DNA from 4 places in the Vibrio cidicii genome. Region 4 is predicted to be linked to each of the others. Evidence: predicted binding sites of a transcription regulator. Region 4 holds the regulator's gene; each other region holds the start of a gene.
The links. The regulator PurR, encoded in region 4, represses purine synthesis genes. The targets are predictions, from matches to a motif close to TNANGNAAACGTTTNCNTNA.

Region 1 (5,488 bases), 1.5 Mb from region 4:
CTGCATATCTTTATCTTCATAACCGTATTCAATATCATCTTCTTCTCTTGCGGTGTACTGACCGTATACTTGGAGAGATAGATTTTCGGCTAGCGGCCCATTGACGAAGAAATTCGCACTCTGCTCTCCGCCCGAACGACTGTTCTCTTGCAGAACGGTGCTTAGCTGAACATTACCAGTCCACTCCATCGCATCTTTTCGCGTGATCACGTTGATCACACCGCCAATCGCATCAGAGCCATAAAGCGTCGACATTGGGCCACGAATGACCTCAATTCGCTCAATCGCTTGAAGAGGAGGCAACCAACCTTGTTCGATACCAGGGCCATCACTATTTGGACGAGTTTCACGCGTGCTTTGACGCTTACCATCGACCAGTATCAAAGTGTATTTAGAGCCCATACCACGGATACTGATGTCGGTAGTATCACCACCGCCTGTCACGACAACACCCGGGACACTTTTTAATGCGTCAGTAACATCACGGTAATAACGAGAGTCTAACTCCTCACGCGATATCACACTAATGCTTGCAGGGGCGTCAGCTTGAGATTGTTCATAACTTGATGCTGTTACAACCACAGTTTCCATTTTGGAAACCGCATCATTGGCAAAAACATGCGGGACACTAACGAAGGCTAAAAAACCAGTCGCAGTAATAACTGGCAGTCTAAAAGTAGACATCTACATCTCCATAATTGATAATGATTATCATTTTGTAGAATTGAATTATTCACAATTAGAACGAGATGCATAGTGATACTTATGGAACGGCCTTTCCCATTTGTGGAATCCGTACATAACGCAGTAAGGAGCAGGTGAAATATGCACGATTTATCATCAATTCGAGCCTTTGATGCGCTCAATCAGCATAAAAGTTTAACAGCTGCTGCAAAGGCTCTTAACCAACCTAAATCAACACTGAGTCGTCGCTTAGCACAACTGGAAGAAGATTTCGGTCAGGCACTGACCGCAAGACAAGGTAACCGATTAGTACTGACAAGAGCGGGAGAAATTTTTGCCAACTACAGTCGTCAGATTCTTGATCTAAGTGAAGAAAGTTATGAGGCGTTGCAAGATTTAACGAACCAAGTTTCAGGACCACTACATATTATTTGTCACACAGCATTAGTGAGAAGTTGGCTAGGTGGCATACTCAACCGCTTTCTTGCCGATAATCCTGACGTTAGGGTTCAACTCATTAGTGACTTTTCTGAAGCGCACCATGACCCTGACTTGTTCATCTGGCTCGGTGAACGCAAAGACCTCGATTGGCGCAAAGAGGTGTTAGGCTCTTTTCGTTATACACCTTTTGCCTCTCCAGCTTATCTAGAACAACACGGTTCGCTCCTCCACCCCAAAGAACTTGAAGCACATCCTTGGATAGATTTTGGCTCGGTACAAGAAAACGGATTAATGCTCACACACCCTCAACACGGTGACTTCTTCTTAGAGCCATTTGCTAGTCGCTTATACTGCGACAACATCGCGATGCAGATCGACAGTATCGCGAATGGTCATGGTATTGGATTGTTGCCGACTTGGACCGCAAGCGTCTATGAGAAGCATCACCCAGGTCGAATTACACCTTGCTTGGAAGGTTGGCTTTCGGAGCCTATTTCCATCAACTGTTACACGCCCGCAGGAAGGCTACCAAGGCGCTTATCCGTACTTTTAGACTATATTAACCAAAGCATTCCACAAGGTTGGAAAAACTGACAAAAAGTAAAAAGGCCATCGCAATGATGGCCTTTCTAACTTTAGCGTTTAACAGTTGTCGCTTACGTTCGACTGTTTAGACGGTCCAGTAATTACGCTAGCAATTCTTTCGCTGTGTTCACCACGTTTTCTACCGTGAAACCGAACATTTCGAACAACTGGTCAGCAGGTGCTGATTCACCGAAAGTCGTCATGCCGATGATACGACCGTCGAAACCAACGTACTTGTACCAGAAATCTGCGATGCCCGCTTCGATAGCGATGCGTGCTGTTACGTCTGATGGTAGTACTGCTTCACGGTAAGCCGCGTCTTGCTTGTCGAATGCATCGGTTGATGGCATGGACACTACGCGTACTTTCTTACCTTCTGCGGTTAGTTGTTCAGCGGCTTTCACTGCTAGCTCAACTTCAGAACCTGTCGCGATTAGGATCAGCTCTGGCTTGCCATCGCTGTCTTTTAGGATGTAACCACCTTTGGCGATGTCTGCCACTTGCTCAGCGCTGCGTGATTGCTGCGCTAGGTTTTGACGAGAGAAAATCAGCGCTGATGGGCCATCTTTACGTTCAATCGCCAGTTTCCATGCGACCGCCGATTCCACTTGGTCACATGGACGCCATGTGCTCATGTTTGGCGTTAGACGCAGAGACGCGATTTGCTCAACCGGTTGGTGAGTTGGGCCATCTTCACCCAAGCCGATAGAGTCGTGCGTGTACACTTGGATGTTTTGCACTTTCATCAGAGCGGCCATACGCATTGCGTTACGTGCGTATTCCATGAACATCAGGAAGGTTGCGCCGTAAGGAACAAAACCGCCGTGCAGCGCGATACCGTTCATGATCGCTGTCATACCAAATTCACGCACACCGTAGTGGATGTAGTTACCCGAGAAGTCGTTTGCTTCTAGCGACTTAGAACCCGACCACATGGTGAGGTTAGAAGGCGCTAGGTCGGCAGAGCCGCCCATGAATTCTGGCAGCATTTTACCAAACGCTTCGAGCGCGTTTTGCGATGCTTTACGTGAAGCAATGTTTGCTGGGTTGGCTTGAAGATCGGCAATGATTTGGTTTGCTTTCTCTTCCCACTCTGCAGGAAGTTCACCGTTTACGCGGCGTTTGAACTCTGCGGCAAGCTCAGGGTACTCGGCTGCGTATGCTTCGAACTTCGCGTTCCAAGCGGCTTCTTTTTCAGCGCCAGCTGCTTTTGCATCCCACTCTGCGTATACATCAGCAGGGATTTCAAATGCAGGGTGTTCCCAACCTAGGAACTCACGTGCTGCGGCAATTTCTTCCGCACCTAGTGGTGCACCGTGACAGTCGTGTGAACCCGATTTGTTTGGTGAACCAAAACCGATGATAGTTTTAGTACAGATAAGCGTTGGGCGAGGATCCGCTTTCGCAGCGATAATTGCTGCGTTGATCGCTTCCGCATTGTGACCATCCACTGCTGGGATAACGTGCCAGCCGTATGCTTCAAAACGCTTAGGCGTATCGTCAGAGAACCAACCCTCCACGTGACCGTCGATAGAGATGCCGTTGTCATCCCAGAATGCAATCAGTTTACCAAGGCCTAGCGTACCCGCTAGAGAACATGCCTCGTGCGAGATACCTTCCATCAGACAGCCATCACCCATGAACACGTAAGTGAAGTGGTCAACGATGTCGTGGCCTTCTTTGTTGAACTGCGCTGCGAGCGCTTTCTCAGCCATTGCCATACCAACCGCGTTGGTGATGCCTTGACCTAGAGGGCCCGTCGTTGTTTCGATACCCGGCGCGTAGCCGTATTCTGGGTGGCCCGGAGTCTTAGAATGCAATTGACGGAAGTTTTTCAGATCATCGATAGAAAGCTCGTAACCGCTAAGGTGCAGTAGCGAGTAAATCAGCATAGAGCCGTGGCCGTTAGACAGCACGAAACGGTCGCGGTCAGCCCACTCTGGGTTTGATGGGTTGTGGTTTAGGTGGCCGCGCCAAAGAACTTCAGCGATGTCCGCCATACCCATAGGTGCCCCTGGGTGGCCTGAGTTTGCTTTTTGTACGCCGTCCATGCTGAGTGCGCGGATTGCATTAGCGAGATGTTTACGAGATGGCATGTCTGCTCCTGAGTGCATTAAGCGATGTAATAAGAAAAATTGCGCTGGCTATTTTCGCAAAGCAATCTCTGCTCTGCAAACGATTTACCCGAGAAAAACCCAGAACAAACCATGCTCTACTTCACTGAAAGTGAAATAGAGCAAATTCTTCGCACCAGCAAGGCAAACGATTACTTTTGGTTCATACTAAAAAATCACTTGTAATTCGAGTATTCAAAACTAGAATGGACGTCTAGATGTAGAAACACCTACAAATCGTATTTCATTCCCGGAGCTGAGAGCAAGTATTCAGCTGCGAAAATTAATCAAAAGTGGAGCTCTCATGGCAAAGCACCTGTTCACTTCTGAGTCAGTATCAGAAGGCCATCCAGACAAAATTGCAGACCAGATTTCTGATGCGGTTCTTGATGCGATTCTTGAGCAAGACCCGAAAGCACGTGTTGCATGTGAAACTTACGTAAAAACCGGCATGGTCATGGTCGGTGGTGAAATTACCACTTCTGCCTGGGTTGATATCGAAGAACTGACGCGCGAAACCGTTCGCGAAATCGGCTACGTTCACTCAGACATGGGCTTCGACGCCAACTCTTGTGCTGTTCTCAACACCATCGGCAAACAGTCTCCTGACATCAACCAAGGCGTTGATAAAGCCGACCCTAAAGAGCAAGGTGCGGGCGACCAAGGCATTATGTTCGGTTACGCATGTAACGAAACCGAAGTACTGATGCCAGCACCAATTACCTACGCGCACCGTTTGATGGAACGTCAAGCGAAAGTACGTAAAGATGGCACACTGCCATGGTTGCGCCCCGATGCAAAATCACAGGTTACTTTCCAATACGATCAAGGCAAAATTGTTGGTATTGATGCGGTTGTCCTGTCTACTCAGCACTGTGATTCTATCTCGACACCAGATCTGCGCGAAGCAGTGATGGAAGAGATCATCAAGCCTGTTCTTCCTTCAGAATGGCTAAACAAAGAAACCAAGTACTTCATCAACCCAACCGGCCGTTTCGTTATCGGTGGTCCAATGGGTGACTGCGGTCTGACGGGTCGTAAGATCATCGTGGATACCTACGGCGGCGCAGCGCGTCACGGTGGTGGTGCTTTCTCTGGTAAAGATCCATCGAAAGTAGACCGTTCTGCCGCTTACGCAGCGCGTTACGTAGCGAAAAACATCGTCGCAGCGGGCATGGCAGATCGTTGTGAAATCCAACTTTCTTATGCAATCGGTGTGGCCGATCCAACCTCTATCATGGTTGAAACGTTCGGTACCGAGAAAGTGTCGCACGACATCATCATTGAAGCCGTTCGCCAGTTCTTCGACCTACGTCCATACGGTCTGCAAGAGATGCTGAATCTGCTTCAGCCAATCTACAAGAAGACCGCTGCATATGGTCACTTCGGTCGCGAAGAGTTCCCTTGGGAAGCAACCGACAAAGCAGCACTACTGCGTGAGTTTGCTGGCATCAAATAATCAGCCTCTTCTCGAACAGAAAGCCTCTGCTACAATGCAGGGGCTTTTTATTATGCGTATAAATTGATTATGCGTAAGAAAACAAATTTCGCCGTTTGAAGAAGAGCCCATGTTGCACCACGAACTAGCCGAACAATCCTCGCAAGTCCTCGCCCACTGTATCGCCTTAGCCGAACAACGCTTTCAGCGCACTTTCCCTCTGCCC
Region 2 (5,488 bases), 1.2 Mb from region 4:
ATGAAAACCATTGCGTTAACCGGTAAAGATGGCGGCAAAATGGCAGGTCTGGCAGACGTTGAGATCCGTGTCCCACACTTTGGTTACGCCGATCGCATTCAGGAAGTGCATATCAAGATCATCCATATCATCATTCAATTGATCGAAAAAGAGATGGAATAACAGAGGCTTTGCCTCTTCTTTGCAGGGAGTTGTTTTAGCATGTGCGAATTGCTCGGTATGAGCGCGAATGTCCCCACTGACATCTGTTTCAGTTTTACGGGATTGATGCAACGTGGCGGGAAAACTGGGCCACATCGCGATGGTTGGGGGATTACCTTTTATGAAGGAAAGGGCTTTCGCACCTTTAAAGATCCCAAACCGAGCTGTGAGTCAAAAATCGCTGAACTGGTGCAAAGTTATCCGATCAAAAGCTGTTCGGTGATCAGCCATATTCGTCAAGCTAACCGTGGTGGTGTTTCGCTGGAAAATACCCACCCATTTACCCGTGAACTGTGGGGACGTTACTGGACATTTGCCCACAACGGTCAACTGAGCGATTACCACACGCTTGATTCTGGTCGACATCGCCCTGTTGGACAAACCGACAGTGAAAAAGCATTTTGTTGGCTGCTCAACCAGTTAGAGCGACGCTATCCTGAAACTCCACAAGATATGGAAAGTGTTTTCACCTATTTGGCTTCATGCTGCGAAGTGCTGAAGGAAAAAGGGGTGTTTAACATGCTGATGAGTGATGGGGAATATGTGATGACCTATTGCACTAATCATCTGTACTGGATCACACGTCGCGCCCCGTTTGGCAAAGCCGCTTTACTGGATGAAGACGTGGAGATCAACTTCCAAGAAGAGACCACCCCTAACGATGTGGTTTCAGTGATTGCTACTCAGCCTTTGACGGGCAATGAAGCATGGCAACGAATGAAGCCCGGTGAATATGGTCTGTTTCACTTTGGTGAACGGATTATCACCAATGCGCCACAACTTAAGGATGTGCCGTTTGCTGCGCCAAAGCCCAGTTGCCAAGCGCCGACAGAACCACTGGAATAATCACAATAAAAAGGTTGCACAACGCATAATGCCAGTCAGTTAAGCTGACTGGCATTTTTTCTATTTGTCGCGTACTTCTTGGGTTTCAACTTCACCCATCGAGGATAACTTCTATCTTCTCTTCGAGGTGGTAGGATAAACATGGATACATGCTCCAGTAATACTTCATAGTGTTTAGGGAGCTTTCCTGGGCTTGTTAAAGGCAACGCTGCAAAGTATTGCGTCACAGCCATAGCACTGCTCGTAAAGCTCAGTTGATTTGGCCAGACACTATCTAACCTACTTGCCGCTTTTGTCATAACCTGCCTGATAAGGTTATAGGCTAGTAGAATACCCCAGAGCTCCTGCTTAACCATATCTGGACGCTTGCTTCGCAATGTATACTCTCTGTCAAGCAAGGTTTCCTTCATTTCCCGATAGCCTAATTCGATTTCCCAGCGATAACGATAGAGCTCTACAATTTCTTCGCCAGGAAAACGTAACCCGTCACGCATTGAGGTAAGTATCTGATACTCTTTACCGTTAATGATTTTCGAGACTAGCCTTGCTTCAACTACATCAGGAAGTTCACTAAACTTCTTTCTTGCCTGAGGAGTGGTTTTAATCGCAACGATTGCATCACTCTTGCTGTACCTATGAACGACTTCATACTGGAAGTCTTTTCTCACAGGAAGCATCCAATGCCTCTCTTGGCCGACTTTGTTCCAGCGGTTCAGCAGTCCCAGAGAGTAATATCCTTTGTCAAAAATAGTCAGAGAATGGTCTGGCGTTTGTTCTATGAGCTCTTCTGCAAGCCGCATTTCGTTGGTTCGATAGTCAGAGAATGCACTATCGATGAGCTGATGGCTTGTAAGCTCCATCAAGCAAACCATGCGTACCTTAGGGTAAATATTTTCAGATGACTGATTACGCTGTGCTTTAAACTCTTGATGATTTTCAGGTGTATCCGCTGTTCTCCAAACGACACCATCGACAGATAGGAGATTGAGTCCACACCAAGTTTCAAATTTAGAAGATTGATAACTCTGAGCCGCCATCGTCTTAAAGACTTGTTTAACACCTTCTTCGCCTAATCTCTGCCTAGCTTGGACAACAGCACTTGGCGCAACAAAGCGCCGTTTGTCTGGTAGGACAATATCAAGTTGGTTAGCAATATCCCAAACAGATTGTTGCCGAAAAAGACTCATTCCAACAACGGACCAAAGTACTGCTTCCAAGGGTAAACGTCTTCTTCTAACTGTTGCTACGCCAGCTTTTTCAAAACCTTGCTGGATAAGCTCTGGACTAAGAATTTCAGAGTATTTGTCAAAGTGATGGAAGGTATTGCATGAGCGAAAAGTACTCGCAAGTTGGCTCTCTAAAGACATGAAAAATCCGATATTAGTTTCCTAATATCGGATTTTGAAGCCTTTTGAGGATCGGTCAAATGATCTCAAAAACTTTTCTTAACTGATCGGCATTATGCACAACGCAACCTTTTTTCTTTTCAATGAATCACTTGCACTATTCGTCCGCTGCGTAGCCCGATGCGCCAAGCTGCAAGCCATCGAGATAGGCCGCTCCATTTTTCATTACCAAGCGTTCGTCAGCCAGCCATTTGACTACCAAAGGGTAAATATTGTGTTCCTGAGTTTGCACGCGTGCGGCGAGCGTCGCGGCATCGTCATCCGTAAACACCGGCACTTTGGCTTGTAAAATGACAGGGCCGCCATCGAGTTCTTCTGTCACAAAGTGCACGCTGGCTCCGTGTTCACTATCCCCTGCGTCAATGGCGCGTTGGTGAGTGTGTAATCCGGGGTATTTCGGCAATAACGACGGATGAATATTGATCATTTTGCCTACATAGTGGCGCACAAACTCGCCACTAAGAATACGCATGTAGCCGGCGAGGACGATGATATCTGGCTGATAAGTGTCGATTTTATCCATCAACACTTGGTCGAAATCCGCTCGATTAGCAAAAGGTTTCGGATCAACAAAATGGGTCGCCACATCAAATTGCCGCGCGCGTTCAAGGCCGTAAGCCTCTGCTTTGTTAGAAAACACCGCGCGAACTTGGGCGTTAGTGATGGAAGATTGGCAGGCTTCAAGGATCGCCTGAAGGTTGCTACCGCTACCGGAGATAAGTACCACGATATTTTTCATCTGGGTGTCAATGTCCTGGTGAGTCTGTTTATTGCGCTAAAGAGTGGCAGAATACCTAACTCTTTCAGGGTTTTTAGTGGCGTAAATAGCAGAATGAGGACATAAGTCCTCATTCTGTTTGTTTGCCGTCGGCTGAAGGATCAGTGAATCTCAACCTGCTCTTCGCCGCTTTCCGCTTTCGCGATCGCGCCGATAACCCAAGCGTTTTCACCTTCCTCTTGCAGCAGTTTCACTGCGGCTTGTGCTTGCGCTTGCGGGAGAGCGATAATCAGGCCAACACCACAGTTGAATGTGCGGTACATTTCATGTGTGTCTACATTGCCTTTCTCTTGTAGCCATTGGAAGATGACTGGCCATTGCCAGCTCTTGCCATCAATCACCGCTTTGGTACCTTCAGGCAGCACGCGCGGAATGTTTTCCCAGAAACCACCACCAGTGATGTGCGAAATTGCATGAATGTCGTGTTCAGCAATCAGTTTTAGACCTGACTTAATATAGATCTTGGTGGGTTCCAGCAGGTGTTCACCAATGGTACGTCCTGCCAGTTCTTCGTTCTTGTCTGCGCCAGACACTTCAAGAATTTTACGGATAAGTGAATAGCCATTTGAATGTGGCCCGCTTGAACCAACAGCGATCAACGAATCGCCTGCTGCGACTTTGCTGCCATCAATGATCTCTTCTTTTTCGACCACGCCAACGCAGAAACCGGCGACATCATAGTCTTCGCCTTCATACATTCCTGGCATTTCCGCGGTTTCACCACCGATCAGAGCGCAGCCAGCCTGTACGCAACCATCCGCAATGCCAGAGACCACGGCCGCAGCGGTATCTACGTCCAGCTTGCCTGTCGCGTAGTAATCAAGGAAAAACAGAGGTTCAGCTCCTTGCACAATCAGATCGTTGACGCACATCGCCACTAAGTCGATACCGATGGTGTCGTGTTTGTTCATATCCAGAGCGAGACGCAGTTTGGTTCCTACACCGTCGGTGCCCGACACCAGAACTGGCTGCTTGTATTTAGTTGGCAGTTCGCACAGTGCGCCGAATCCGCCAAGGCCGCCCATGACTTCAGGACGACGTGTGCGTTTAACCGCACCTTTAATACGTTCGACTAGGGCATTGCCTGCATCGATGTCTACACCAGCATCTTTATAGCTCAGAGAAGAGTTATTACCACTCACGGGGAAGTCCTCGTTTTAAGTTGGATATGAAAACGGCGCTATTCTACCAGTGCTCGAATATAAAGAGCAAACGTTTGCGCGAGTTTTTTTCTTGCGCTTTGTGACGAGAAATTCGTGACGAAATCGTTTATAATCGGTCAGTTTGTTTAAAATTTATCTATATTGCCGGAGATAGACATGAAAGTTGTTGAAGTAAAACATCCTCTTGTAAAACATAAGATTGGTTTGATGAGAGAAGGTGATATCAGCACTAAGCGTTTTCGCGAATTGGCAACGGAAGTTGGCAGTCTTTTAACCTACGAAGCCACTTCCGATTTTGAAACGGAAAAAGTGACTATTGAAGGTTGGAATGGCCCAGTTGCTGTCGATCAAATCAAGGGTAAAAAAGTCACGGTTGTGCCAATTTTACGTGCGGGTTTGGGAATGATGGATGGCGTTTTGGAGCACATGCCAAGCGCACGTATCAGTGTTGTGGGTATCTACCGCGATGAAGAGACACTTGAACCAATTCCATATTTCAACAAGCTTGCTTCTAATATGGAAGAGCGCATCGCTTTGGTGGTCGATCCTATGTTGGCGACTGGCGGCTCGATGATCGCAACCATCGACCTTTTGAAAGAAAAAGGGTGTCAGCAGATTAAAGTGCTGGTTCTTGTCGCGGCTCCTGAAGGTATAGCTGCACTGGAAAAATCACATCCAGATGTTGAACTGTATTGTGCGGCAATCGACGAAAAATTGAATGACAAAGGCTACATTGTCCCTGGTCTGGGTGATGCGGGTGACAAAATCTTTGGTACCAAGTAAGCCAAAGTAAAACTCGATTGCAAAGAAAAACGCCTGGCAGCAATGTCAGGCGTTTTGTTTCTCTGAAATACAAGAGGAGCTTAGCTTTTCGCGTCGGCTTCCTCTTCCATTTGCGCATTATCCACCACGTGATTCTCGCCTAGGTCTTGTGGCAGGATCAGGTTGAGTGCGATGGCAACGATACCGCAGAGGCTAACGCCTTGTAGGCTGAACTCACCAATACCAAAGGCCATGCCACCAATACCGAACACCAATGTGACGGCAACAATCACTAGGTTGCGTGATTTGTGCAGGTCAACGTGGTTTTTGAT
Region 3 (5,488 bases), 870 kb from region 4:
AACGTCGTGGTTGGTGGTACGCTCGATCTCTTTAATGCGAAGCGCATCTTGCTCGGAAAAGTTTGCCGCGATGTCATCAAGGAATTGGTTAGCTTGGGCACTGAACGCTGGGACTTCTTTGATTGCATCGGTTGCTGCAAGCTTTTGTAACCAACGGATTTCAACGATAGTACGGTACTTAAGTAAACCGTATTCGCTGAAGATTTCGCGCAATGCAATCGTCTTACTTCCGTAACGGCCGTCTACTGGTGAAACAGCTGTCAATGCTGACAGTTCCATGATGTTCTCCTGAATTGGGTTTCTAAATTTTGTGAGCGTTATACCAATAACTGTGGCAATTGTCACGAATATTGCGCAAACGTTTGCGCGGAGTTTATTTTAGCCCGAAAAAGTTAGCTCGCGTTTTATCGCGAGCTAAACAGTTACATTCTGGCCAAGAGAATTTGGGCTTGTTCGATCATCTTCTTACGACCGAAAATTAAGTGGCGACGTTTACCGCCAACCTGACGCCACAATACGGCGCAGCGAATACCAGAGAGCAGTAGTGCCCGAACCTTATGCTGATTGGCAGTTTGACGCAGCACAGAAGGTGTGCCATTTACCTGAATACGTGGGCCAATCGGACTCACTACGTCAAGATAAACGCTCGCCAAATTGCTGATCATCTGCTCTTCAAGGAGATCATAGTGCTCTGTTTGACGCTGCAACATCTGAATTCTGTCGCCGAGCTGAGCCATCGCATCGTTACGACGTACCAGCTTTCTTTCCAAAGCCATCAGACTGATCAGATAGCGAGTAATCTCGTTGCCAGAAGGGGTACTGTCGATGCCTTTGACCAGACATTCCAACCCCAATTTGAGGCTTTGCTCATGGCCGAATACATCCAGTGTGTTGGCTGGATTGGTATTCACGATGGCTTTTATCGACGTTTCAAAGGCATCTTGATCACAATGTCCGTTTTTCGCCACTTCTTGAACCAGTGCTACAGCTTGGCACATGCCAGCAAATGCGATAGTGCGGTCATAAAGTGTATTCGCCACGTAACGTCTCCTAAGCTTGAGTGTATGGAATGCGTTTTTCGATGATACCGCCACCAAGGCAAACGTCGCCTTGATAGAAAACCGCCGATTGCCCTGGAGTGACGGCAATTTGCGCCTCATCAAAGATCACTTTAATGTTGTCGTCATCAATAGGAATAATTGTACAAGCAATATCTTGCTGGCGATAACGAGTTTTTACGCTGCATTTCATCACTTCGCGAATTGGCTCACGATCCACCCAGTGCAGTTGAGAGGCGACTAAGCCTTCAGATTTCAGTAGCGGATGCTCTTGCCCCTGTACGGCGATGAGCACATTGCGTTTGAGATCTTTTTCGGCCACAAACCAAGGCTCTTCATTACCGCCACCGCCTTTGCGGCCACCAATGTGCAGGCCTTTACGTTGACCTAAGGTGTGATACATCAGACCTTGGTGCTGACCAACAATTTCACCCTCTGGGGTTTCAATGTTGCCCGGTTGAGCAGGCAAATAGCGGCTAAGAAAATCGGTGAATTTGCGTTCGCCGATAAAGCAGATACCGGTCGAGTCTTTTTTCTTCGCGGTGATCAAACCTTGTTCTTCAGCGATGCGGCGTACTTCGGGTTTTTCCAGCTCACCGACAGGGAAAAGGCTACGCGCCACTTGGTCGTGGCTCAAAGTATACAGAAAGTAGCTTTGGTCTTTATTGCCATCCAAACCACGCAGCATTTGCGGCTTTTCACCGTTAGCGGGGAAGGTACGACGAACGTAGTGACCCATCGCAATGTAGTCTGCCTCAAGAACTTCATCGGCAAACTCAAGGAAGGCTTTGAACTTAATTTCTTTGTTACAAAGAATGTCTGGGTTTGGCGTTCGACCTGCTTTGTACTCGGCAAGGAAATATTCGAACACATTGTCCCAATATTCTGCGGCAAAATTAATCGTATGCAGGTGAATGCCAAGTTTATCGCAAACAGCTTGAGCGTCCGCTAAATCTTCGGCTGCGGTACAATACTCAGAGTTATCATCTTCTTCCCAGTTCTTCATAAACAGGCCTTCGACTTGATAGCCTTGTTGCTTGAGGAGATAGGCAGAAACCGATGAATCTACACCGCCGGACATGCCAACGATGACCTTCTTTTGGCTGTTATCAGACATTACTTAACACCACTTCAATTAACTGGACGCAGATTCTAACAGAAAGCATACAGCGGCAACAGATCCGCGACGGCAATCACAAATCGTTTTGCCGAATTTTTCCGCAAAATAGTTGTGCCATCGATAATAGAGTGCGTAGAGAAAAGCGAACTGTGGCATAGTGGGCCAAATTTCAAATCGGAACAAAGTTTATGAGTAACGAAAACCAGTTTATAGAAGAAGCAGAATTGATTGAAGTCATCGAAAATCAACTTGAAGATGGCAATCCAATTAAAGTGAAAGAAACTTTGATGCGTTTAATGATGACTTGTCATTCGCGTGAGGAAGCCATTGCGATGATGGCATGTGCTGTTTCAATAGAGATTTTTGATGTGATGCGAAATGAAGGAAAATTCAATCTCAAACGTTACGCCGAGCACCTTGATCAGCTACCTGACCTCGGCTTTATGGAAGGAGAATAATCGCACGCAAAAGAAAAAGAGCGGGGCAAACGTTTGCTATAATTGCCTTTATTGCCGCTGGTTAGGCAGCAGGTTAGAATCCGCTCTCTTTTTTAACCCCTTACTCAGACGAACACTATGAAATTTCCCGGACAACGCAAATCAAAGCATTATTTTCCTGTACATGCCCGCGATCCGCTGGTGAGCCAAGCGCAGGAAAGCAAACGAATGACGCGTACACATGTTATCGGTATTGACCAAACTTTGGTGGATATTGAAGCGAAAGTGACGTCAGAGGTGATTGAGAAATACGGTCTGAGTAAAGGTCACTCATTAGTTATTGATGACCAAACAGCAGAAGCACTTTATCAGCAATTAAAACAAGAGAATTTGATTACCAACGAATATGCGGGTGGGACGATAGGAAATACATTGCACAACTACTCTGTATTGGCCGATGATCGCTCAACGCTACTCGGTGTCATGAGCCAAGATATTAAAATTGGCAGCTACGGTTATCGTTATTTATGTAATACATCCAGCCGTATGGATCTCAATTACTTGCAAGGTGTTGATGGAGCAATAGGCCGCTGTTTTGCGCTAATTACCGAAGATGGTGAACGAACATTCGCGATCAGCGAAGGCCAAATGAACCAATTGAAGCCGCAAAGTATCCCTGAAAAGATTTTTAAAAAAGCCTCTGCTTTGGTTTTGACGGCTTATTTGATTCGTTGTAAAGAAGGCGATCCCATGCCGCAAGCCACAATGAAAGCGATCGAGTACGCGAAAAAATATAATGTGCCTGTTGTACTAACCCTTGGTACTAAGTTTGTTATTCAGGACGATCCGCAGTTTTGGCAAGCATTTATTCATGATCATGTTACGGTCGTTGCGATGAATGAAGATGAAGCTGAGGCATTAACCGGTGAAAGCGATCCGCTTGCTGCTTCAGATAAAACTCTCGATTGGGCTGACTTGGTATTGTGTACTGCTGGACCACTTGGATTATTTATGGCGGGTTACACCGAAGAGAGCGCTAAGCGTGAAACATCATTGCCTCTTTTGCCAGGCTGCATTGCAGAATTTAATCGCTATGAATTTAGTCGCCCGACTCGAAAAGCCTCATGTGAAAATCCCATTAAAGTTTATTCACATATTTCACCATATATGGGTGGCCCTGAGAAAATTAAAAATACCAATGGTGCGGGCGATGCGGCGCTTTCTGCGGTGTTGCACGATATGTCGGCGAATAAATATCATAAAGAGAATGTGCCCAACTCAAGCAAGCATGTGCACGAATTTCTCACTTATTCATCTTTTTCTCAAGTGTGTAAGTATGCAAATCGCGCCAGTTACGAAGTTCTTGCTCAGCACTCACCGCGTTTGTCCCGTGGCTTACCAGAACGGGAAGATAGCTTAGAAGAGGCGTATTGGGAACGTTAAATAGAAAATAAAAAGGCTCCGTAAGGAGCCTTTTTTATATAATGCAAAGACTAGATTTCGAAGTCTTCTAGAGATTTACCTGCATCTAGCTGCGCTTGAATTGCTGATGGAGTACGACCTTGGCCTGTCCAAGTCTTTTCTTCGCCGTTTACATCAACATATTTGTATTTGGCAGGACGTGGAGCACGTTTACTTTTACCTTTGCTCTTGCTTTTGGTTTCGCCAGAAAGCGCGCTGATTAGCGCATCAACGTCAATGCCGTCTTTTGCAATCTGCTCTGCAATTGCAGCCAGTCTTGCTTCTTGTTCAGCTTTTGCCGCACGCTCTTCCGCTTCTGCTTCTTGACGCTCAGCAACGACGGTTGACAGTTTGTCCAATGCTTCTTCTAGTTGCTCTAGAGTGAGTTCTCTTGCGTAAGCACGTAGGCTGCGAATATTAAGTAGAGTCTTTGTTAGTTCCGACATAACCTTTCCTATGTTAAGTAAGTCGACATCGCAATAATAATATCGAGGTTCAGATAAAACGAATAAGATTAAATTCTTTACGATGCTAATATTAACGCTAAACACGATATAAGCAATATTTATAGCGTTTTTTTTATTGTTTAATCGTTACTAACTTTATATTCGATGCCTTATCTATAGACTCCTGCTAGCTGCGCAAGTTTTTGTGACAAATGTTATGCATTAAGTGTAATTCACATCTATCATTCATATCTGAGCGTGATAAAAATGACACCTCCGTTTATACATACTGACGCAACTGGATACATATCGTGCCCATTTTTCTTTGTTTTATTCGGTGATGTTTTTAGACAGATGTATTGCAAAGCCTATGAGGATGAGTACAATGACGCCTACCTGATGCGGTAACTTGGTGGGTTTGTTGTTTTTATAAACAATAAATGGTCAAAAATAAGTTATCGCCGTAGAGGCGCAACGACAAAGAGTAACTATTATTGGGGTGATGCCAATGAATAATAGTGAAAGGTGTAAGTTGCCGAAGTAAGTTGCATATCAAAGCGGCTTGCTGGTGTTGTATTCGAATAGGAACAACACTGCCATAGTCTTTTATCTATAAACTATGGAGCGCTACTGTAGGGTTGGGTGAAGTGTTCACTTCCCTGTCGCTTAGTTCAACAAAAACATCAGAAATATTTCTGACGGTTTGTTCTGCAGTAGATCTCTAACCAAAAACTGGTTTTTGAAGATCATGAATTTAATAGATTTTTCTACATCTCCGATTTCTCTACTACCGCCAATAGTGGCGCTTACTCTAGCGATATTGACCCGTAAGGTGCTGGTTTCTCTGGGTGTTGGTATCATTCTCGGAGCTATTTTGCTCAACAGTTACTCTGTAATCAACGCAGCCACTTATGTTGGTGAAAAAGTATCCGCTGTTTTCGTTGAAGATGGCGGCCTCAATACTTG
Region 4 (5,488 bases):
CCGCAATTTGAACAGCACCAATAAGTAGAAACGCAGGATTGGTGCAAGTACTGGCTAACGATTTTCATTGCTGCCTGGTATTGCTGAGGTTCATGTATCCATATATAGGGGTCGCTTTCACTGGTCGCAGGTAGCTCACCTTTTAAACCGAACAGATTCTCTCCCCGTATCTCACACTCGATATTCTCACTTCTCAATAGTTGACAGACGATATGTGCCTCAACAGGAGAATTGGCAGTAAATACACGCATCTTTTACCGTTCACTCTCTACAGTAGACTGAGGGCGATATTTGTTCATCAACCATTTCACTACCATAGGAAAAAGCCCAAGTAATAGAAACGACAGCAAAACGGCAGGTGAAACGATCCCGGAGAGTGAATCGATCTCGGCGATTTGTGTTCCGGCGTTTAGATAGACAACCGTGCCGGGTAGCATGCCAATTTGACTGGTTAAGTAAAAGCGACTGGCAGGCATTTTACTGAGCCCCATCAGAAGGTTGATTAGAAAAAAAGGAAACACGGGGATTAGTCGAAGTGATAGCAGATAGAAAGAACCATCTCGCTCAACACCTTGATTAATGGCCTGTAACTTATCAGAAAATTTCTTTTGCACCCACTCTCTTAGCAAATATCGACTGCTTAAAAATGCCAATGTAGCCCCAACGGTACTGGCGAAAGAGACGAGCAACAAACTAAACCAAAATCCGAACAAAGCAGCACCGAGTAAGGTAACGACAGTGGCTCCGGGGATGGAAAAAGCAGTCAGAGCAACGTATAGAAAAAAATAAGTGATTGCGGCCGTTAGCCAATGTTGGCTGATAAAGTTGCTAAGTAATTGCTGTTGAGCTTTGGCATTTTCTAAAGTGAGGTAGGGCGCAAAGTGATAGAGTAAAATAGCCATCACACTGACTAAAAGAAGGCCAAAAAGCAGTTTTTTGTTCATCGTATTTTCCAAGTTAAATTCTTTAATCTAAGACAGGAAAAAGCACAAAAAAATTTCATACAAAGCGAAAAAACTAAGCACAGCGTTGAATACGCCGAGTAAAGAAAAAGCCACTTCATTGTGAAAGTGGCTTTCAGAAACTTACTCAAGCTTAAGAGGAAAGCTTGTTGACTAGCTCATCTCGGCGCTTTTGAGGAATGACGCTCCAGTGTGTCCCATTGATAGCGCCTTCTAACGCCCACAATAGTTCAAGGCTAACACTTCCACTGTGCGTGTTTTTGATCGCTTCATAAGCACCAACAGAGCCTTGAATTTCCAACTGCTCAACCGTTTCAATACCTGCTTTTTTCAGCATACGCTCAGTTGCCAGCCTTAGATTTGGTAAATCTTTCAGACGATCGGGTTTGGCAACAGCTTGAAGCTCTTTTTCTTTTCGGGCGCTGTCCAAAGCTTGTCTTGCGACGCTCATCAATGCCGTCTTGTTGTCCCAAAGTGAATCGGTTACCGCGTAGTATTTGGTAACAACAGGGAAGCCACGTTTTTTGTAAACATAAGGCCTAAGGCCCTGTTTTTCGAACAATGAGGTTGTATTTTGATCCGCGCGAATATGGAGCTGATCTTTGACGACCAATGCAAACATGGTCTCATCTGCAAAAAGGCCGAATCCGCCAAACATAGAGCGAGATTTTATCGCACCAAGTTGCTCAAAAAGCTTCATCGAATCTTTGAGTATCGGTTTATCCATGATGTGTTATCTCGGTGTAATTACAATTACGCCACCCATAAATCAGGTCCGAGAGATTAGCAAACCAATGCATACAAGATGTCATTAGAGAGTCAACTTAATGTAATGCATTTTTGCCATCGGGAACCCCGCTACCTACCAAAACAGTATTTGGTTTAGGCCGGAGGCTTTGCGTCCCACCCTTTCAGATGGTTTGCCCTGTGCGTGACAGCTAAAGGATACGATTTCTATTGGACTAACATCACATTTTAGGATTGAAAGTGTGATCTTGGTTCAGGTAATAGTTTGCGGGAAATGAGGAAAAACTCGTGTGCGACAGTATCTGGTTATTTGTCACAATAATGATTTTGTTTTGACACAAAAAACAGACGCCGAAATGGCGTCTGTTTTTTAACATTCTCAGTTCAGTTTTTTAACTGTGTCGCGGATAACGATTTCTGGATGCATCTCAAAAATGCGTTTATCGTGCTCCTTGTCTTTAATGCGTTCTAGGAGAATTTCAAATGCATTTTTACCCACACGGCGCTTTGGCTGGTGAATCGTGGTAAGCGGTGGAGAAAAGTACTCGGCCAGTTCTATGTTGTCGTAACCGATCACTGATATGTCGTCGGGAATACGAATGTCGAGTTGTTGTAAACGGCTCATTAGACCAAGTGCCATAGTGTCGTTAAAGCAGAAAATCGCGGTTGGGCGATCGTCCCAAGAGGCAATCTTATCGGCGACCAGTACTGCAGTGTCACATTCAAAATTACCTTCTAAGATCCAATCTTCGTTGACCGCTAGGTTCGCTTCTGCCATTGCGCGTTTAAAGCCAAGAATTCGCTCCTGACACGCCGCTTTTTCAAAATGACCGCTCAAGCAGGCAATCTTGCTGTGACCGTTATCAATCAGGTACTTGGTTGCGAGATAGCCACCTTCTTCCGAGTTATCGATGATCTTGTCGGCTTGTGAGCTAATTGGACCCCAGTCCATGATTACTTTTGGAATATCGGCGTGTCTATCGAGCATTTCACGCAGTTCTTCGGTCAGATCTGAACACATCACCAAGATACCGTCGACGCGCTTTTCTGCCAGCATACGGATATAGTCGCGCTGCTTTTCATAGATGCCACCGGTATTACATAGAATCAAGGTATAACCTTGGCGGTAGCAGTAGCTTTCTACGCCATCAATCACTTCAGAGAAAAAGAGGTTAGTTGACTGAGTAACCAGCATGCCAATGGTGCGAGTTGTATTGCATTTCAAACTGCGTGCGACGGCGCTGGGCGCGTAGTTGAGCTCATCCACCGCTTTCATTACTTTTTCTTGAGTTGCTTCTGCAACAAAGCGGGTTTTGTTGATCACGTGTGAAACGGTCGTGGTTGATACGCCGGCTAAACGTGCGACATCTTTAATTGTGGCCATAGTCTTGTCCTGTCCAAGGTTACCGCGGGAATAGTTGGCCGGGTAACGCTCTTGCTACCTTTCTTTGCATCGGTCTTGAACATGGAAAGAGACCCAAGAAAAGCAGCAGCTTAGCTAAAAAAACACAAAAACCGCTGTTTTTCAGCGGTTTGCATTAAATTCATATTTTATCGTTTGCGGTCTCAATTTTATATCGAGATACGTCAGCAGGCAACCAGCTCAGCACGCGAATATTGTATCCGTGTTCACACTTTATTGGTTAAGCTTCACTCGAGTGATTGCTCTATTGATAAGCCTGTAATTATTATCTAAGTAAATAGTCACTGTCCAGTTTACAAAATGCAATTAATAGTTTTGCGACACTGGCATAGAAGCCAAATTGGTCGTGTTGAATACACTGCTGGTAAAATTGCGGCAGCCAAGAAAGCAGCATGCTTTCAATAAACTGCTGCTGCTCGGCAAGTGCGGTTTCCATATGGCGCTCTTGTTCCAGCTCATTCGAGCGGATAATTAGATGGCCTAAAAAGTCCAGTTGAATAGCGAGGTGATCCGCAGGTTCATTGATATTTTCGCTCACTTTTACGCCGTGATCTGTCATCAGTTTTTCCATTATTCTGGCAGGTTCAGCGTTGAGTAACCCGGATTGATCGAGATAGATAGAAGCGTAAGGCAAAGCGCCATGTTTTGCGCTTTTCAGAAAAAGGTCGCAAAAGTCTGCGGCCAGTTCAAGTTGAGCATCTTGACGGTCAAGCAGTTTATTCAGTGTTTCCACCAGTTGCTGCGCTTCAATCCGCAAACGGTCATTTTCGGCTAAATCAGAAAGAAATGAGCGAATTTCTGCGCTGTGATATTTGTCCAGTTCGACTTGGTTTAACTCTTTGGCAAAAAGACTCGAAAACCACCAGTAAATTTCGGCACGTTTTTCATTAAAGGTTTTGATTTCTTGCATTTTATTCCTGCTCCTCAAGGCTTCTCTGATTAGTCTAACCAATAAAAATGAACAGCGGTCGCCCTAATTATTAATGGGTTATTTAATTATATGTCACCTTGTAAATGGGCAAAAAATAAGCTTGTCTTGAATCAATAAAACCTGAGATTGTTGGGTTAACTTTGATGTGACGCTAGAAATGTGACTATTTATGAATAGAATAAATCGGCGTAGACAAGAATGACAGAAAGTGGTGTAAATGAGCTATCACGTATTAGTCGTAGAAGATGATGTAGTGACACGAGCTAAATTGGTGGGTTACTTCCAAAATGAAGGATATACCGTCAGTGAAGCAGAAAGTGGAGCAGAAATGCGTGAGGTATTGAACAACCAAGCCATCGATTTGGTGATGTTGGACATTAATCTCACTGGAGAAGATGGCTTGCTTTTAACCCGTGAACTGCGTGGTCAATCGGATATCGGCATCATATTAGTGACAGGTCGCACGGATAGCATAGACAAAATTGTTGGTTTGGAGATGGGGGCGGATGATTACGTGACCAAACCGTTTGAGTTAAGAGAGCTGTTAGTTCGAGTGAAGAACCTGCTATGGCGTATGTCTTTAACCGATACGGCAAAGCAAAAAGGGCGTGCCGACGAGCAGGAGCTGCATGTTGTGCGCTTTGCTGATTGGACGTTTGACATTCATCGTCGGGCATTGAGCCGCAATGGTGAACCGGTAAAATTAACCAAGGCGGAGTATGAGTTATTAGTAGCACTCTCGTCATATCCCAACCAGGTGCTGAGCCGTGAGCGCATTTTAAACATGATTAGCCATCGTGTTGATGCGCCTAACGATCGCACCATCGACGTGCTGATTCGCCGCATGCGTGCCAAGATGGAGTTTGACCCCAAGAATCCGCAAATTTTTGTCACAGTTCACGGCGAAGGCTATATGTTCGCAGGCGATTAAAAGCCAGAAATGCGCTAAAGCAGACCGCTTGATCTCAGTGTCGAACAATAAAAAACGAGCTGCACAGTCAGCTCGTTTTTTATTGGATGGCTTCGTTTTAAGCAGGATTTTTCGCGGCGACTTTTTCGTTGTTAGGTGCAGTGGTCAGTAAATCGCGCAAAGATTGCCAAATAATGCCTAAAGTTTCATACCAATAGCGTTCGGTTTGCTCTAAATAGAGCGCTTTTGGCGCGTATTTGTCCCAAGCTTGGGTGATCTCTTTTTGCGCCAAATAGTTGGTAGGGGCTGGCAAAGGGGTTAAGCCGGCATCGTTAAACTCTTTCAAAGCTCGGGTCATGTGACTGGCCGAGGTAACCAGCACCAACTGCTTCTGCCGAACAAAAGCGGCGGCCTGTCGTGCTTCTTCCCAAGTATCTTTGGCATCTTCCAACAAGATAATGTCGGATTTCGCTACCCCAAGCGCTAGAGCCACATTCGCCATCATCCGGGCATGA

Region 1: metK (methionine adenosyltransferase) is a predicted target of PurR. The motif match lies at 3,965-3,984, and genes of this name have one in related genera.
Region 2: purM (phosphoribosylformylglycinamidine cyclo-ligase) is a predicted target of PurR. The motif match lies at 4,436-4,455, and genes of this name have one in related genera.
Region 3: EWA64_RS03335 (inosine/guanosine kinase) is a predicted target of PurR. The motif match lies at 2,658-2,677, and genes of this name have one in related genera.

The regions. Positions count from the first base shown of each region.
Region 1 covers NZ_CP035921.1:1,190,705-1,196,192, forward strand. The annotation lists gene EWA64_RS06380 (ligand-gated channel protein) at 1-684, opposite strand, end outside; gene EWA64_RS06385 (LysR family transcriptional regulator) at 826-1,719, shown strand; gene tkt (transketolase) at 1,812-3,806, opposite strand; gene metK (methionine adenosyltransferase) at 4,129-5,283, shown strand; gene EWA64_RS06400 (SprT family zinc-dependent metalloprotease) at 5,393-5,488, shown strand, end outside.
Region 2 covers NZ_CP035921.1:826,219-831,706, reverse strand. The annotation lists gene lpcA (D-sedoheptulose 7-phosphate isomerase) at 1-162, shown strand, start outside; gene EWA64_RS04785 (class II glutamine amidotransferase) at 202-1,047, shown strand; gene EWA64_RS04780 (IS4 family transposase) at 1,083-2,414, opposite strand; gene purN (phosphoribosylglycinamide formyltransferase) at 2,551-3,192, opposite strand; gene purM (phosphoribosylformylglycinamidine cyclo-ligase) at 3,333-4,373, opposite strand; gene upp (uracil phosphoribosyltransferase) at 4,551-5,177, shown strand; gene EWA64_RS04760 (uracil-xanthine permease family protein) at 5,258-5,488, opposite strand, start outside.
Region 3 covers NZ_CP035921.1:510,266-515,753, reverse strand. The annotation lists gene purB (adenylosuccinate lyase) at 1-279, opposite strand, end outside; gene hflD (high frequency lysogenization protein HflD) at 423-1,040, opposite strand; gene mnmA (tRNA 2-thiouridine(34) synthase MnmA) at 1,051-2,175, opposite strand; gene EWA64_RS03340 (hypothetical protein) at 2,367-2,636, shown strand; gene EWA64_RS03335 (inosine/guanosine kinase) at 2,754-4,058, shown strand; gene EWA64_RS03330 (H-NS histone family protein) at 4,109-4,522, opposite strand; lysine riboswitch at 4,979-5,160, shown strand; gene EWA64_RS03325 (Na+/H+ antiporter NhaC family protein) at 5,271-5,488, shown strand, end outside.
Region 4 covers NZ_CP035921.1:2,871,549-2,877,036, forward strand. The annotation lists gene EWA64_RS14120 (putative signal transducing protein) at 1-251, opposite strand, end outside; gene EWA64_RS14125 (TVP38/TMEM64 family protein) at 255-944, opposite strand; gene EWA64_RS14130 (TfoX/Sxy family DNA transformation protein) at 1,096-1,689, opposite strand; cyclic di-GMP riboswitch class I at 1,808-1,897, opposite strand; gene purR (HTH-type transcriptional repressor PurR) at 2,089-3,093, opposite strand; gene torD (molecular chaperone TorD) at 3,398-4,042, opposite strand; gene torR (two-component system response regulator TorR) at 4,281-4,994, shown strand; gene elyC (envelope biogenesis factor ElyC) at 5,092-5,488, opposite strand, start outside.